Regions from separate parts of the Alcanivorax sp. IL2 genome, predicted to be linked through region 2. Evidence: predicted binding sites of a transcription regulator. Region 2 holds the regulator's gene; the other holds the start of a gene.
The links. Region 2 encodes sigma-54, which starts transcription at its own class of promoters, with help from an activator protein. Its sites were predicted from a motif close to TGGCACNNNNNTTGCTNT; they were not measured.
Positions count from the first base shown of each region.

Region 1: the regulator sigma-54 is predicted to act here: its motif matches at 2,360-2,377, upstream of nirB (nitrite reductase large subunit NirB).

Region 1 covers NZ_CP179932.1:2,119,896-2,123,690, reverse strand. The annotation lists gene nirB (nitrite reductase large subunit NirB) at 1-2,321, opposite strand, end outside; gene ACMG4N_RS09925 (NarK family nitrate/nitrite MFS transporter) at 2,644-3,795, shown strand, end outside.
Region 2 covers NZ_CP179932.1:3,339,200-3,342,994, reverse strand. The annotation lists gene rapZ (RNase adapter RapZ) at 1-440, opposite strand, end outside; gene ptsN (PTS IIA-like nitrogen regulatory protein PtsN) at 538-1,011, opposite strand; gene hpf (ribosome hibernation-promoting factor, HPF/YfiA family) at 1,028-1,330, opposite strand; gene ACMG4N_RS15370 (RNA polymerase factor sigma-54) at 1,370-2,836, opposite strand; gene lptB (LPS export ABC transporter ATP-binding protein) at 3,099-3,795, opposite strand, start outside.

The sequences.
Region 1 (3,795 bases), 1.2 Mb from region 2:
CCGATGCCCAGGGAATCCTCCAGAATCACCTGCTTCAGGTAATCCAGGCCACCTTCCAGGTTTTCCAGCCAGACGCTGGTGCGCTGCAGACGATCCGCCGTCTTGATGTAGAACATCAGGAAGCGGTCGACGGTCTTGATCAGCTCTTCATCGGTCAGATCAGATGCAAACAGATCCGCATGGCGCGGGCGCATGCCGCCGTTGCCACAGACATACAGGTTCCAGCCTTTCTCGGTGGCGATCACACCCACGTCCTTGCTCTGCGCTTCAGCACATTCACGGGTACAACCACTCACGGCCATCTTGATCTTGTGCGGGCTGCGCAGGCCCTTGTAACGCTCTTCCACCTGGATGGCGGTACCCACCGAATCTTTCACCCCGTAGCGGCACCAGGTGGAACCCACACAGGATTTCACGGTACGCAGGGACTTGCCGTAGGCGTGGCCGGTTTCAAAGCCGGCATCCACCAGGGTGCGCCAGATATCCGGCAGCTGCTCAACGCGAGCACCGAACAGATCCACCCGTTGGCCACCGGTGATCTTGGTATAGAGGTCGTACTTCTTGGCCACTTCGCCCAGCACGATGAGCTTGTCCGGGGTGATTTCACCGCCGGCCACACGGGGCACCACGGAATAGGTGCCGTCGCGCTGCAGGTTACCGAGGAAGTAATCGTTGGTGTCCTGAAGGCCCGCGTGGGGCTTGTTCAGCACATAATCGTTCCAGCAGGACGCAAACACCGAAGCCGCGGTGGGCTTACAGATATCACAGCCTTCGCCGCTGCCGTGTTTTTCCAGCAGCTCATCAAAGGTGGTGATCTGCCCTACCCGTACCAGGTGATAGATTTCCTGGCGGGAATACGGGAAGTGTTCGCAGAGGTGGTTGTTCACTTCCACGCCACGTTTTTCCAGTTCGCTGTCCAGCACCTGTTTCACCAGCGCCGAACAACCCCCGCAGGTGGCGGACGCCTTGGTGCAGGATTTCAGATCGCCCACGGTCATGGCGCCATCATCAATGGCGGCACACAGATCACCCTTGGAGACGTTATTACAGGAACAGATCTGGGCAGTGTCCGGCAGCGCATCGGCACCCAGCAGGGGCGCACCATCGGAAACCGGCGCCACCAGTGCCGCTGGACCACCGGGCAGGTCCATCTCGTTCAGGCACAGCTGCAGCAGGTTGCCGTAGTCGTTGGCGTCCCCCACCAGAACCGCGCCCAGCAGTTTCTTGCCGCACTCACTGATCACCGCCTTCTTGTAGATGCCGGCGGTTTGATCCATGAACACGGTACTGCGTGAACCCGGAGTGTTGCCGTGGGCATCACCGATGGACGCCACGTCCACGCCCATGAGCTTCAGCTTGGTGCTCATGTCGGCACCGGTGAACTGTTGCTCAAACTTACCCATCAGGTGCTCGGCGGCGATCTCCGCCATCTGGTAACCCGGCGCCACCAGACCGAAGATGCGACCTTCCCACAGCGCCACTTCACCGATGGCATAAATGCTGTCATCGGAGGTGACACAGTGGTTGTTCACCACGACGCCGCCACGCTCGCCCAGCTCCAGCTCACAGGCACGGGCCAGTTCGTCCTGGGGACGGATGCCGGCGGAGAACACGATCACATCGGTTTCCAGGTAATTGTCTTCACCGAAGTTCATCCGGTGTTTGCAGGTTTCACCGTCCACAATGTCTTTGGTGCCGGTGCTGGTGTGTACGGTGACACCCAGTTCCTGAATCTTGTCCTTGAGCAGGCCGCCACCAAAGTCGTCCACCTGGACAGCCATCAGACGCGGGGCAAACTCCACCACATGGGTTTGCAGGCCCAGGTCATGCAATGCCTTGGCTGCCTCCAGGCCCAACAGCCCGCCCCCCACAACGGTGCCCACTTTGCCGCCTTTACTGGCAGCGATCATGGCATCCAGATCATCGATGGTGCGGTACACGAAACAGTTATCACGATCGTTACCGGGTATCGGCGGCACGAACGGATAAGACCCGGTGGCCAATACCAACTTGTCATAGCTGAGCGTTTCACCCGTGTTGGTGGTGACGGTGCGTGCACCACGATCAATGACATCCGCCTTGGTATTCAGCTTCAAGGTAATGTCGTGCGCGGCGAAGAACCCTTCAGGCACCAGCGACAGGTCGTCGGCGGTCTTGCCGGAAAAGTAGCTGGTTAGCCCCACGCGGTCATAGGCCGGCAGTGACTCGGCGCACAGTACGGTAATGTCGAAGTGCTCGCGGCCACCCTGGGCCACCAGCGACTCTAGATAACGTTGGCCCACCATGCCGTGGCCAATAAGTAGAAGTTGTTGCTTTGCCATAAGGCTCACCCTCGCGGTGCATAACTGACACCCATCACTGAGCAAGGCCTGTGCCAACTTGCTAACTCATTATTTTTAATGGATTTATTTTATTTTTTGGGCAATAACCACAGAAACCCTGCTTTCTTTTAATGCGTTCGTGCACGAGAAAAATGCATTTTTTCGTGCACCGAGATGACCCATAAACGCTCCCGATTTGCGCACAGTTATTGCTCTCCCCCCGGTTAATTCACTTTTAATTCATTGAAAACAGACACTTAGCAAGGTGGCACAGGAGTTGCTCAGATCAGCCTGTCGTTAACCGCCCATGCATGGAGAAGTCATGAGCGATCAAAAGCTGAATCTGTTGAATCTTTCCGCGCCACGCATCCGCCTGTTACACCTGAGCTGGCTGGCGTTCTTTATTACCTTTGTTGTGTGGTTTTCCCATGCGCCATTAATGGGGCATCTGCGGGACGCCTTCGACCTGACTCCCGAACAAATTAAGGCGCTGCTGATTCTCAACGTGGCGTTGACCATTCCAGCCCGGGTGGTGATCGGTTCCCTGGTCGATCGCTTTGGACCCCGGTTGGTGTTTGGCTCTCTGCTGATGCTGGCCGCTCTGCCCTGCTGGGCATTTGCTCTTTCCACTACCTATGAACAGCTGGCGGTGACCCGCCTGTTGATGGGCTTTGTGGGTGCCGGTTTCGTGGTGGGCATACGCCTGATCAGCGAATGGTTTCCGGCCCGGGAAGTCGGTCTGGCGGAAGGCGTCTATGGTGGCTGGGGCAACTTCGGCTCTGCCGCCGCGGCAATTACCCTGCCTTCCCTGGCTCTCTTTTATGGTGGCGATGACGGCTGGCGCTGGGCCATTGCCACCACCGGTGCCGTTTCCTTTCTCTACGGGATTTTCTTCCTGTGGCGGGCACGCAACACGCCCCAGGGCGCGTCCTATTTCAAGCCCAAGAAAGCCAGCGCGCTGGAAGTGAGCACCAAGAAAGACCTGTTCTTCTACCTGGCCATGAGCCTGCCCCTGTATATCGCGCTGCTGGTGATCGTCTGGCGCCTGGGGCCCACCAACCTGAATCTGTTCGGCCAAACCACACAGATTCTGTTGGCCGCACTGATTATCAGCCTGGCAGTAGTACAGCTTGGCCAGGCCTGGCGGGTAAACCGTGAACACCTGAAGGAGGGAGTTCCCGAGCACGACCGCTACAGTTTCAAACAGGTAGCCATTCTGGATCTGGCGTATATGGTGACGTTCGGCTCCGAGCTGGCGGTGGTTTCCATGCTGCCATTGTTCTTTACCGATACCTTTACCCTGTCAGCAGTTACTGGCGGTCTGCTGGCCTCCGGCTATGCCTTTATGAATCTGGTGGCTCGTCCCGGTGGTGGCTGGGTATCCGACAAGTTCGGGCGCAAGAAATCCTTGGCCATTCTGCTCTGCGGTCTGATGGTGGGCTACGGCCTGATGAGTCAGATCGGCAGCAGCTGG
Region 2 (3,795 bases):
CTGTGAACGTCATAGTTGCTGGTGTCGATCACCAGGTCGGCGCGCAGGCGGATATTGGACAGCAATTCCCGCTCATGCTGGATGGCTGCTTCCACGGAGCCTTGCTGGGCGCCCAGCGGGTGTCGCCGGCGGGTGGCGCTGAAGCGCTTGAGCAGAGTGTTGTCGTCCGCATCCAGATAAATAATTTCGGTCTTTACCTGCTGCTGGTGCAGTGCATCCAGGATGGCGTCAAAAGCCAGTAACTGGGTGGGCAGGTTGCGCGCATCAATGCCTACTGCCGCTCGCTCTATGGGGAGCTCGCCCTGGTCAAGCTGTTCCGCAAGTGTCGGGAGCATGCCCACCGGCAGGTTGTCGACGCAGTAGTAGTTCTGGTCTTCCATGGCTTGCAGGGCGGTGGTTTTCCCCGAGCCGGATCGGCCGCTGATGATGGTGAGTTTCATGGTTGCACCGCTTGCACGCTATTTGCAGCACGTTGGCACGCAAAATGGATAGACGAGGGGATGTCCCGGGTGATGCCTGAAAGCGTGTTGCGTTCCTTCATGATGCCAGTCGCAGCTCCGCTTCGGATTCCACGGCGGTGTGATAAAGGTGGTGGTCGTTCTTGCTCAATCGCAGCTCGGCACGGTAATCGTCGTCGTTGAACAGGGACGCCAGGTGGCTGAGGGTTTTCAGGTGCTGTTCCGGGTTTTCCTGGGGAACCAGCAGTACAAAAACCAGATCTACCGGGCGACCGTCAACGGCGTCAAAATCGATGGGGGTAGAGAGTTTCAGCAGCAGCCCGATGGGTTGCTGGCAGTGACCAAGACGACAGTGAGGAATGGCGATGCCTTCACCGATGCCCGTGGAGCCCAGCTTTTCCCGGGCTACCAGGGCGTCGAAGACCTCCTGTTCGTTGAGGCTGTCGCAGCCGGCCGCGGCCAGCTGCGCAACCTGGTCCAGCAGCTGTTTCTTGCTGCTGGCCTGCACCTCGCTATGGGTGCGTGCTTCGGTGAGTAGTTCGCGAACTCGCATAATTGTCGCTTTGGGTTCAGTGGCCGCCGTGCTTGTGGCTGACGGCCTTTTCCTTGTGTTTGAGGATCTGGCGGTCGAGCTTGTCCGTCAGCTTGTCGATGGCAGCGTACATGTCGACTGCTTCAGCGGTGGCGAAGACGTCGGCCCCGGAAATATGGATAGTGGATTCCGCCTTGTGGGTCTTGGGTTCCGGGGAAAGGATCACCTGGACACTGGTAATCTGGTCGAAATGCCGTTCAAGACGGGAGAATTTGTCTCCTACGTAGGCTCGCAAAGCATCGGTAATTTCCAGGTGATGACCGCTGATATTAATTTGCATGGCTGGCTCCTTTACCTGCTCGTTGGGCCGTCCCGGCGCCTACACCAAACGCTTGCGGGCGCTGGATGACGGTATTCTCATCGCCTCACGGTACTTGGCGACTGTCCGGCGCGCTACATTGATTCCCTGCTCATTCAGCAAGCTTGCAAGCTTGTTGTCGCTGAGCGGTTTGCGGGGATTCTCGGCAGCGACCAGCTTCTTAATAATGGCACGAATAGCGGTGGAGGAACACTCACCGCCGCCGTCTGTTCCCACGTGGCTGGAGAAGAAATACTTCAACTCAAAGACGCCGCGGGGTGTCATCATGTATTTCTGGTTGGTGACCCGACTGATGGTCGATTCGTGCATCTCGACGGCGTCGGCAATGTCGGCCAGAACCAGGGGTTTCATGGCCTCTTCCCCATAGTCGAAGAAGTCCTGCTGAACGTCAACGATGCGGGTTGCCACCTTCAGCAGGGTGTCGTGGCGGCTTTGCAGGCTCTTGATGAACCACTTGGCTTCTTGCACGCAGTTGCGCAGGTACTGGCCATCCTCGCCACCGGCCTTGCGGGCCATGGAGGCGTACTGCTGCTGCAAATTGACCTTGGGCAGCACCTCCTCGTTCAGGCTGACCTGCCAGCGCCCCTGGTGCTGGCGTACGATCACGTCCGGCACCGCGTAATCCACCTGGCTTTCCCCAATCTGTTCGCCGGGAGCCGGGTCCAGGGTGCGTAGCAGCGAGAGGGCGTCCAGCAGGTTTTCTTCGCTGATCTGCAGTACCCGGCGCAGGGCGGCGTAGTCGTGCTTTTCCAGTAGCTCGAGATGCCCGAGCAGGGCCAGGGCATAGTCCAGAAAGGGCGTGTCCGTGGGCAGTTGGCGCAGCTGCACCCGCAGGCAGTCGGCCAGATCCAGACTGGCAACTCCCACCGGGTCGAATTGTTGCAGGCGGTGCTGCACAGCCAGGACTTCATCGGCTTCCAGCTCGTCACCTTCGGTGAGCAGGTCATCCTGGGCGTTCATCATCGCCACGATGTCGTCCACGGTGACGGTCAGGTAGCCGCGATCGTCCAGGGATTCGATGATGGTCATGGCGATAATGCGGTCCACATCGCTCATGGGGGTCAGATTCAGTTGCCAGAGCAGGTGGTCCTGTAGATTGCCGGCCACACTATGGCGCTGCTGCCAGTCGTCGGCATCGTCGGGGAGGGCGCTGGAGGCGCTGCTGGTCTGGCCGGAATAAACATCGTCCCATTCCGTTTCGATGCCGGGTTCGTCATCCACGAACTCTTCCAGGGCATCGTCACGCTCGGTATCCAGCTCCTGGTCGTCCTGACGTTCCTCGTCAGCGTCAGGCAGGGATTCGTCACCGAAATCATCGGCCAGCTCCAGCAACGGATTACTTTCCACGGCCTGCTGAATCTCTTGACGCAGGTCCAGCGTGGAGAGCTGCAGGAGGCGTATAGCCTGCTGCAGCTGCGGAGTCATGGTCAGCTGCTGGCCGATTTGTAGTTGTAGGCTTGGCTTCATACTGCTCAGACTGGTGTCATCCCCAAAACCTGAGAATAACAGCCTATGCATAAGGCAAGCAATATTTGTGCCAATGGTGGTTGTGTGCTAGGAGGAAGGTAGTTAACAGTGAACAGTTAATAGTTAACAGCGCGCGGGGCAGGTTTTCTGTGTTTCAAGCCTTTCCGTCGCGAACAAGCTATGGGCGCGGCGGCTTGCTCAAAAATAGTGCATGCCCCGGCCGCGAGCTGTTAACTGTTCACTATTAACTATTTACTGCCTTTTACAGCCTGAAATCGGCCCCCAGATACACATCCCGCACCTGCTGGTTGCCAAGAATGGTGTCCGCATCGCCGGAGGCGATGATATGGCCGGCGCTGACGATGTAGGCGGTGTCGCAGATATCCAGGGTTTCGCGCACGTTGTGGTCGGTGATCAGTACGCCGATGCCGCGCTCTTTCAGATGGCGGATGATGCCCTTGATGTCGTTCACGGAAATCGGGTCCACGCCGGCGAAGGGTTCATCCAGCAGGATGAAATCCGGGTCGGTGGCCAGGCCGCGGGCGATTTCTGCCCGGCGCCGCTCACCGCCGGACAGGCTCATACCCAGGGAATCACGGATGTGGGTGATATGGAATTCCTTGAGCAGGCTTTCCATGCGTTCGTGACGCTCCGCCTTGCTCAGCTCCTTGCGGGTTTCCAGGATCGCCATGATGTTCTCTTCCACGGTCAGGCGGCGGAAGATGCTGGCTTCCTGGGGCAAGTAGCCGATGCCACGCTGGGCGCGGCCATGCATGGGCAGATGGGTGATATCCGCCTCGTTGATGTCGATCCGACCGGCGTCCGCTTCCACCAGTCCGACAATCATGTAGAAGCAGGTGGTCTTGCCGGCGCCATTGGGACCGAGCAGGCCGACGATCTGGCCGGCTTCCACGTCCAGGGAGACATCTTCGATGACCCGGCGACCCTTGTAGCTTTTT